3 regions of the Spartinivicinus poritis genome follow, and region 2 is predicted to be linked to each of the others. Evidence: predicted binding sites of a transcription regulator. Region 2 holds the regulator's gene; each other region holds the start of a gene.

Region 1 (3,293 bases), on a different contig from region 2:
TACTAAATCTAGCTTACGATAAAAGGTATCAATCAGGCGACTATTATAGTGAAGTCCTCTTGTTTTATATAATAATGGATGGCCCTCAGCGTAAGTTTCTACTGTCATTTCCTTAGTAGCCAAATTGATATCAATTAATTGCCAAGCCCAATTAGCAATGGTTTTTTGTACATCATCATAATCCAATTCCGTAGATTGCCCCCAATATTGATCCCAGGCAGTACCACCAGAAATCACATGATAAATGGGCCATTCACGGGTTTGACCACGAGCATACAAATGGTGATGTCCACTAATATTCAACACATGTTTTTGAGTACTGGACAAAATTTCCATCCACTCATATCTTAAGGTTTTTGATATATCACCGATGTACTGTTCTGCCTGATAAGGATGATGAATAACACTAATTATCCAATCAACACTGTTATCCACATCTGCTTTACTCAACACTTGAGTCAACCAGTTTTTCTGTGTGGAATCAGTTTTCATACTATTAAGGTGAATGATCAATAAACGACCTTGTTGATAGGCATAATAACTTTCATTTGTTGCACCAGAAATACCTTGATAGCTCAAGCCATCATAGAAAAAGTGTGCACGATAGTTCTTCAAATTGCCATCAGAGTAATATTCATGATTACCTACTGTCGTCATAATGGGCACATTAGGAGAAATGGCTGCCGACTGGGCAAAATGTAAATTTTCGTAATGGTCTAATGTACCCACATCAACCTGATCACCAACATTAAGTACTAAATTAATACTTTCTTCAAGAGGAGTAGAGTATTTTTTTTCTAACTTACTTTTAGCTGCTTTCACTAACTGCTCATAGCGATTTTGATTACGAATTTGGTGATCTCCCATTACTAAAATACGATAATGACCGGATCTTTCACCAATCTTCGGCTGTGTTCTAAAACGATGTACAGCTGAATACTCTTCACCTGTTTTAACTCGATAATGATACAATGTATCTGGTTGCAAACCAGTAAGTTGAACCCCATGATATCGATAGCCAATAGCAAGTAGCTGATTGTTACCAGTCGCTTTCTGGTTTAAATCAGATGAACTCAAGCCATATTCAACTAATGACTCAGTCCCTTTTGCCGTTTTCCAAGAAATCCAAATAGAGCTTTCTTTAGGGCTTTGTAAATAAGGTTTGATTTCTGCAATGGATGCTTTTGATAAAAGCAATAACAACAGAGTCATCATTCCTGCAGATATCACTCTGTATGGTAATTTTTTCATATATTTCTCTTTTAATAATCAGATGTAGTTGAATGCTTTATAGTTTTTATTTTCATGCAATTGCTATATTTAGCAGAGCAGCATTACAGCTAGAAGCTGATTAAATGACAGTTATACGTCAGTTTGGTGAGAAGAGGAGTCATCTGACAGAGAAAACTATTGCGAGTATTGCCAATAAAAATAAAAAATTAAAAAATCGCACCCTAGCGTATTCTTGAGTAATCTTTATACTCTTTCTTTCATTCGCTGAAACTGATAAGCACCAACCAGTAAAATAGTACCAACTGCTATCATAACCAGCATTTTATGGAATAATGAATAATCCTGCATATCGTAAAAGACTAATTTCGCCGTACATGCAGCAAATAACAAGAGTGATAATCTTAAAATATTTCTGTAATACTCCTGCAGTGTCATGAATAAAATTATAAGTGCATGTAGTAGTAAGACTATTGTTGTAGCCACAGCCAAAACATTACCAAATAGCAGCTTAATTATTGCCAAGTAGCTAAGTAGTAAAATGCCATGACCTACCCATACTTGAATATTAAAGGTTTGATAGTTCCTCCAGAATATCTTATTTTGATAGCAACGCTTATGAGTTATATAAAGACCAAGGCAGCCATAAATCACCAAAATAACAACATTAACAATACTGGCTACCTTTGTAGTGAGAAGGTTAGGTATTAATACGAGCAGAAATAATATAAGAATATAATTTAACCTAAAAACAGCATGTATAAATGCAAATACTGGTTGGCGAAGCAGGCAATAAGCCATAATTAATAATGTAGGCAGTAAACTCACTGCCATGCTATTTATAAAGCCATAGCTGCTTGTAAATCCATAAATCAGTCCCGTCAAACAAAAGCAAAATAAATAATAACCAAACCCAAATGATAGCTGGTACTTTGACTGTTTTAACCGCTGAATTTTAAAAGGACGCTCTATTAAAAATAATAAAATTACACTGAGTAAAGCAATAATAATATTGACCAAAGTAGTTATACTAAATGCAGTCACTGCAGCTATAAGGGTATTGAATACAGTAATTATAGTTGCAATATAAAAGATAACATAAAACTCCACAACCAACTGCTTAAGTTTTAATAACTGGTTTAATCCCCAGCAAATAGCTAGAGATAACCAAAAGGCACTGACAATAAACTGTGGGTAATGGCGATAAATATGTGGAAGTGGAATAAATGGGACAACTAAATAAACAATTAATCTTACTATACCAGCTGCTTTCGTTAAACGGCTACCTTCTACTGTAGAAGCATACTTATAAAATATAGGTAATGCCCAACCAGTAAAGAGTAACTCAAACCATGCTATCTTGGTCAACCATGTTTGATCAGAAAAATGGAATGAGCCTACTTTTATTCCTCCATTAACAATAGCAATTATAAAACACAATGGATGCAACCAAGCAAAAATCTCACTTATCTTTAATTTTAGCTTAAGAGACACAAAAAGTAATGCTGCCCAGGGAATTATTGCCAGATTCAACCAAGCCAGTTTATACTGTGCAGATACACTCAATAATAAGAATATTGATAAACCAATCGCTAATGGTTCAGATAAAATAAGTCGATATTGCTCATAAAGACTTGTATTTTCTGGCTTCAGGTAATTAATCAACACATATAAAAAAGCGCTAATAATTATCAAATTGATTGCAAAGTTATACCATAATTGACTACCAATTACTGGATACTGGCCAGTAAAAATATGACTGAGGCATAAACTAATAATGTCTAAAGCCACAAACACAGGTATTACTGCATAAGCTACCCCCTGATAAAGGTGAACCCACTTTGTTGAATTAAGTTTAAAGTAGCCAACAAAACTAAGCTGATTAACTAAACTGAAGGTAACGATAACACACAACCAGTTGAGCCAACTTATCACTGGCTGCGCCAGCCAATAATAAGTTATTTGATTATCTACGCCAAACCTGCTTAGTAAATTAATTGCAGTAATCAAACTAATTACAGGAACTGTATAAACAAGCCACTCCGTTAGCTTTAATTGATAGT
Region 2 (3,293 bases):
GATGAAGATCCACAGAAATTTGATTATTTATCGAAGTTTATTGCTTCGGGGTCTGGGAAAAAATACTGGTGATATACTCTTCGCGAATGATTTTTATACCCCTAGGGCACAAGGGCTTTGTTACCGTCGTTCTTCACCCCAGTCATTTAGTTTATCTAAACTCCTGGAGCTTCATCGCTCAGTGGCCTCGCCTAAATAATCCTTCGCTTTGAGTATATACTACTTTATTTTTACACCTAAAAATGATTCATGATGGGTATATGCCCTTCGCTTTAGGCATTATTGTGAATTACGAAATTTTTTAGTTCTTTTAGGGCTTTATTCCACGAGTTCTGGACAATCTTCACTGGCGATCATGGTGGGTGGGAAGTGGCAGATAAAACAGCTGCCTTTACCAAGCTCACTTTGGATTTCTAAGCGAGCGTTATGTCTGATCAGTACGTGCTTCACAATGGCTAGGCCAAGCCCAGTGCCACCAGTGTTAATTGAACGACTGGGATCTGCACGGTAAAACCGCTCAGTAAGGCGTGGGATATGCTTGGGGTCAATACCAATTCCATCATCCATCACGGAGAGATGTCCACCAGAGTCATCTTCCCACCAATGCACATCAATTTGTCCTGCAGCGGGAGTGTACTTGACGCTATTAAAGATCAGGTTAGAGATAGCGCTATGCAACTCTCGATCATGGCCTAGCAGTTTTGCACTTTCTGGACAAACCAGCTGGATATGATGACAACGGTCACCACTGAGCGCTTTGGCATCACTAATAATGTTTGACAAGATCTGCTGTAAGCAAATTGGCTTTAAATCAGCTTGTCGGTCGCTGGTTTCTAGTCGTGATAACAACAGTAAGTCGCTGACCAGATTTTCCATTCGGTCTGATTGTTGCTGCATTTGCTGTAAGGCGCGTATCCAGCGTTCAGGCAAAATATCAGCGTTATCCAGCAAGGTTTCCAGATAACCTCTGATCACTGTCAGGGGGGTTCTTAATTCGTGGGAAACATTTGCCACAAAGTCTTTTCGCATTTGCTCAAGATTATGCAGTCGGGTAATGTCTCGTACTAACAACAAGCGATCATTGCGACCAAACAGGGTAATGTTGAATTGTAAGATGAGCTGGTCATTGATGGGGGAGGGTACTTCCAGCGCTTCTTGATATTCCTTTTTGTCGAAATATTTGAAAAATGCTGGGTCTCTGATTAGGTTTGTGATTAATTGCCCCTGATCTACAGGGCTCTTAAATCCGAGCATGGCTTCTGCAGCTTGGTTCCACCATTCCAGGTTGCCCTGATTGTCAACCATAATCACAGCATCATTAAGCGCTGCAGTAGACTCTTGAACGCGGTCAATCACTGCTTGTAGCCGGGCGCGCGCCTTTTGATCTCGACGCTGTAGCCGGTAGATAGCATCAAATATATCTCCCCAGATACCACGACTTTCTGGTGGCTCTAGGTGATTGTGCTCACTTTCTTGAAGCCAATGGCTGAGGCGAAAAACCTGTAACAGTGTCCAGCTAAGGTATCCCGCTAAGACAATTGCTAAAACCCAGGCCACTTCTCCAATAGCTACTCCAAACAACACACTGACTACTACAGTGATAGCGAGCCGCTGAATAATTTCGCCTTGCCAGTTAACTTTCACCGTTAAGCCTTAGTTGAGAACCTATAGCCAGTGCCTCTAACGGTCTGAATAAAGCGATCATGGCCAGTGCCTAGTGCTTTACGCAGTCGTCTGATATGAACATCAACGGTACGCTCTTCAACGTACACATTGCCGCCCCACACTTGGTCTAATAACTGGCCACGGGTATAGGCTCGCTCTTGATGTGTCATAAAGAACTGCAATAAACGGTACTCAGTAGGTCCCATCTCAGTCGGCTTACCGTTAATGCTAACTCGGTGGCTGATTGGGTCCAGCTCAAGCCCTTCAACCCTGATGGGCTCTTGAGGTTCCTGAGCGCCAGAGCGCCTCAATACTGCTTTCAAACGGGCAACCAGTTCTCTGGGGGAGAATGGTTTGGTGATGTAGTCATCTGCTCCCACTTCCAGGCCCTGAATTTTATTATCTTCTTCGCCTTTGGCGGTTAACATGATGATGGGAATATTGGCCGTAATTTCATCACGGCGAAGCCGTCTAGCCAATTCAATTCCACTGGTTCCTGGTAGCATCCAATCAAGCAAAATTAGATCGGGTTTCTTATCGATCATGATGCTATGCGCATCTTGCGTGTTATCTGCTTCCAGACATTCGTAGCCTGCCATTTCGAGTGCAACTGCAATCATTTCTCGGATGGGGGCCTCATCGTCCACTATGAGTATTTTTTTGCCAACCATTTTCAAGCCTTCTCTCGCTTTCAAGTTGTCAGCAGAGCATTACACAGTCTTTATGTTACATTTGCATGACATTCGTATGGCTCTGCCCTGAAAGTGTTTCCAATCCATGAGTTTTATGACTGTGGCTCAATACCACAGTGAGAAGTTTTCCTAGTTATTACCTACAAATGAAACTAAGAAACAGCACTATCACAAACTATTCCAACAAAGACAAACATGCCTGCCCAGTGATTGTTTAAAAATGCTTTAAAGCATTGGGACCGATCACGATCTTTGATTAAGTACTGCTGATAGATAAACAGCCCAGCCATTAAACCGATGCCAATAAAGAACAGCCAACCACGCTGAAATAAATAGCCTACCCCTGCTAACAAAGCTAGAGTAATTATTTGTAATAAGCCAATCATAAGTTTATCAGCTTTCCCAAATAAAATAGCAGTAGATTTGACGCCTATTTTTAAATCATCATCTCTATCTACCATGGCATAAGCCGTATCGTAGGCAACTGTCCAGGTCAGATTAGCCAAAAACAGTAACCAGATAGCATGGTTTAGCTCTCCAGTTTGAGCAGTATAGGCCATAGGAATCGACCAGGAAAAAGCAGCCCCTAATACAATTTGTGGGAAATGAGTGTAGCGCTTCATAAAGGGGTAGCAAATCGCTAAAGCCAAGGCACCAAAGCTCAGTAAAATAGTCAGCTGATTAGTAAATAACACCAGTACCAGCGCAATTGTACAAAGTGCTACAAAGCAGCCAATTGCTTCCTTAAGCGTTAGCTCACCAGTAACCAGTGGCCGACTTTGAGTACGTTTAACATGGCCATCAAAGTGACGATCAGCAATATCGTTGATTACACAGCCTGCGCTGCGCATTACTGTGACACCTAAGCAAAAAATAATAATCAGGTGCCAATCTGGCAGACCATCAGCAGCTAGCCACAAGCTCCAAAGGGTTGGC
Region 3 (3,293 bases), on a different contig from region 2:
AAACCGTATTTTCGCATTTTTTCTACCAAGGTGGTTCGGCGAATATGCAACCGCTCAGCAGCCCGAGCAACAACCCCATTACTATCATCCAGGGCTTGTTTAATTAAGCTTTTTTCCAGGTTAGTCAGGTAGTCTTTTAAATCCAAACCATTCACAGGTAATAAGGCGGGCGTATCCAAGCCAACTAAACCGACGGTTTCGATCTGTTGGGGAAACATGTCTACCACATCTTTAGTATTTTCATCATGCTCATCAATATGCCGGTATTTTTTGGGTAATTCCTGTACGCCAATAACACCATAGGGATGCATAATGGCTAAGCGCTCAACCAAATTTGCTAACTCTCGGACATTACCGTGCCATTCATGACGACACAACGACATAATCGCCGCGGAATTAAATCGGATTGAACCGCGCTTTTCATTTTCCAACCGGGCAATTAACTCATTCAACAGCAGCGGTATATCTTCCACACGTTCTCGAAGGGGTGGCATATCAATGGGGAAAACATTTAACCGATAATACAAGTCTTCACGAAACCCGCCATCCTGAATCATGTCTTCTAGATTCTTATGGGTGGCTGCTATAATGCGTACATCTGTGGTAATGGTTTTATTGCCCCCTACTCGCTCAAAATATTTTTCCTGCAACACCCGTAGTATTTTCACTTGCATATGCAGAGGCATATCACCAATTTCATCTAGAAACAGCGTGCCTCCCTGTGCCAGTTCAAACCGTCCAATACGAGTAGAAATGGCCCCAGTAAATGCGCCTTTTTCATGGCCAAATAATTCGCTTTCCAGTAACTCACCAGGGATGGCACCACAGTTGACAGGTACAAAAGGGCCATTGCGGCGATGGGAGTTATAATGCAGGTTTCGTGCAACCACTTCTTTACCGGTTCCAGACTCCCCGGTGATCAGTACACTGACATCCTTATCCGCCACCTGAGCCATCATCTCCCTCACCTGTTGTACCTTCCGGCTGGTGCCAACTAAGCTGCGGAACAACTGAATTTCTCGCTGCTGGCTACGACCATGATGACGACTAAGCTGATATTGCTCGTGAAAAACCTGAGAACGATGCAGGCTATCCAGTAGCTTGTTATAGCTGGGCGGGTAATCAATCGTCGCGATCACTTGCCGTTTCAAGTCTGGATCACAGGCTTCTGACAGCGATTGTTCACCAATTAATAATACGGCTATACCGCCATACCATTTTTGGATATCAGCAATCATCGACTCCAAAGGGCTATGGCAATCGCCCAATAATAACCCAGCGATACCTTCAGGGTTAACATCCTGCTCTTTTAACGCCTGCAACCAATGACTGGAATCCAAAGCAATAAAGTCTTCTCCTAAGAACTCCAGGATGACCTTCATTTCGTGCCGACGATTGGCATTATCATCAATTAGCAAGACTTTGATTTCTCGCCACATACCCACTTCCGCTCGACTTTCATTATTAGAAGCTGTCACAAAGCGATTATGCGCAACACCTTTTGCAACAGCTTTATTATTGCAGAAAATACCAAACTCGCTTGAAAGACCGTTTGGTAATATCATCGTCGGATGACCAAGCGATGCTTACCTCAGTAAAGTCAGAAATGTGAGATTGGTCAAATTTATGACAGGCATTCCCGCTAAAGTGACATGATTCACATTTATAATCGATTTAACCGGTTTGTGCTAGCAACCTTCATCTAATTGACATATTGCAATCATGATAGTGAGGTTAATTCTTGACAGTGGCTTGGATAATACCAACATAACAACCAGACAGGCTTTTACGAGCTAAAAACCATAGCTAGTGCTAAAGTTTAGATAGATAGTGCCAAAGGGTCAGATATAAAGAAGATTGTTTTAAACCGTTTGAAAGACAGCGATTAAAAGCTAAATGCAGATTAATTTTGAATTTGACGGTAAGCAGTTACTCCAACAATACCTTGTTGACATCGCTGTAATTGGCTAGCTAATTGTTGTTTATATTGCTCATACTGGCTAATGGCCTCTTGATAGCCTTGATACAGCTGGCGAAGCACAGTAACAACTTCAGTGGATTGGGGAGCCTTGATTGTTAACTGAGACAATATCTCACGACACTGCTGATCAACTACCTCAAACTGTTCCCAGGTTTGTTGCTTAACAATAACCTGTAACTGGTCATGTAATTGGCTAAGCTGTAAAACAGCTGGTAATGGACGATTATTTTTCATCATTAAGTACAGTTTGTGAGCGTTACCTATATTAATCCATAAAATGAAAAAAGCGCTTATCAATCAACGGCAATAACTGATATTTTCATAATTATCAAAGTATTGCGTTGTATATGATTAACCGACTGCCGTTGGCTGGGCCACTTGTTCACGAATACCATCCCAACCGGTTTTCACTTCTCTTAATAATGTAATCACTTCTTCAACCAGCTCTGGGCTATTAGAGGCATTAGCTTCAAATAAGCGGAATTCCATGTACTCATAAAGGCTAAAAAGGTTTTCAGCCACTTCACCGCCTTGCTCTTTATTAAGAAAGCTTCTCAGCCCACCAATAATCTCAATGGCTTTATTGATAAAGCGATTTTTTTCTTCAATTTCTTGCCGCTCAATATGACCTTTAGCAGTCAGTAAACGTTCTAAAGCACCATCAATTAATAATTGAATCAGTTTATGTGGGTCTGCATCGATAATGCCCGTCTCCCGATTCACTGCCTGATATTGCTTCAGTTGATTATATGCATTCATCGATCACCTCATTCTCTCGTTATCAATCACTCTTACTACTAGCTACTAACGCATCCAATTGGGATTTGATAAAGTCCTGGGTATTTTTAAGCTTAGCAATTTGAATATCTGCTGCAGTAAACTGGGTTTCCAACTGTTTTCTAAAGGCTTCAACCCGTTCATCTAGTTTGACCCTTTCATCAGCAATATCATCCAAACTTTCAGTTAATGAATTGGTTTTGGTGGTCACAGCACCATCTGAAGCTAAAAATGAAGTCACCTTATCAATTAATTGATCCGCTACACCGGAAATAAATGTGACTGTACCTCGGTCACCGGTGGTGGTACCACTGACTTCCAAGCGAATACCTTCAGCGTCATCTCCCACTGCCGCCGTCAGTACTTTGCCAGAGCCTGTGGCAGTTTTGCCGTTAATCGTGCCTGCTACATTTACTCCTGCCGTACCGGTACCTACTGATAGTCCCAGCTGCGCCGCCGTATTCGTATCAACTTGCGTTATTTCAACAGTAGATGTGGTACCAAAAGTATTAGAGGTAATCACCAGCTGATTAGA

Evidence for each region. Region 2 encodes PhoB, which activates phosphate uptake and scavenging genes when phosphate is short. Its sites were predicted from a motif close to TGTCATANNNNTGTCANA; they were not measured.
Region 1: the regulator PhoB is predicted to act here: its motif matches at 1,355-1,372, upstream of ORQ98_RS19650 (purple acid phosphatase family protein).
Region 3: the regulator PhoB is predicted to act here: its motif matches at 1,615-1,632, upstream of ORQ98_RS16330 (sigma-54 dependent transcriptional regulator).

The regions. Positions count from the first base shown of each region.
Region 1 is NZ_JAPMOU010000030.1:38,292-41,584, reverse strand. It holds gene ORQ98_RS19650 (purple acid phosphatase family protein) at 1-1,251, opposite strand, end outside; gene ORQ98_RS19645 (DUF2339 domain-containing protein) at 1,477-3,293, opposite strand, start outside.
Region 2 is NZ_JAPMOU010000006.1:50,092-53,384, forward strand. It holds gene ORQ98_RS06845 (response regulator) at 1-72, shown strand, start outside; gene phoR (phosphate regulon sensor histidine kinase PhoR) at 319-1,644, opposite strand; gene phoB (phosphate regulon transcriptional regulator PhoB) at 1,647-2,336, opposite strand; gene ubiA (4-hydroxybenzoate octaprenyltransferase) at 2,510-3,293, opposite strand, start outside.
Region 3 is NZ_JAPMOU010000021.1:79,461-82,753, reverse strand. It holds gene ORQ98_RS16330 (sigma-54 dependent transcriptional regulator) at 1-1,439, opposite strand, end outside; gene ORQ98_RS16325 (hypothetical protein) at 1,904-2,218, opposite strand; gene fliS (flagellar export chaperone FliS) at 2,333-2,740, opposite strand; gene fliD (flagellar filament capping protein FliD) at 2,763-3,293, opposite strand, start outside.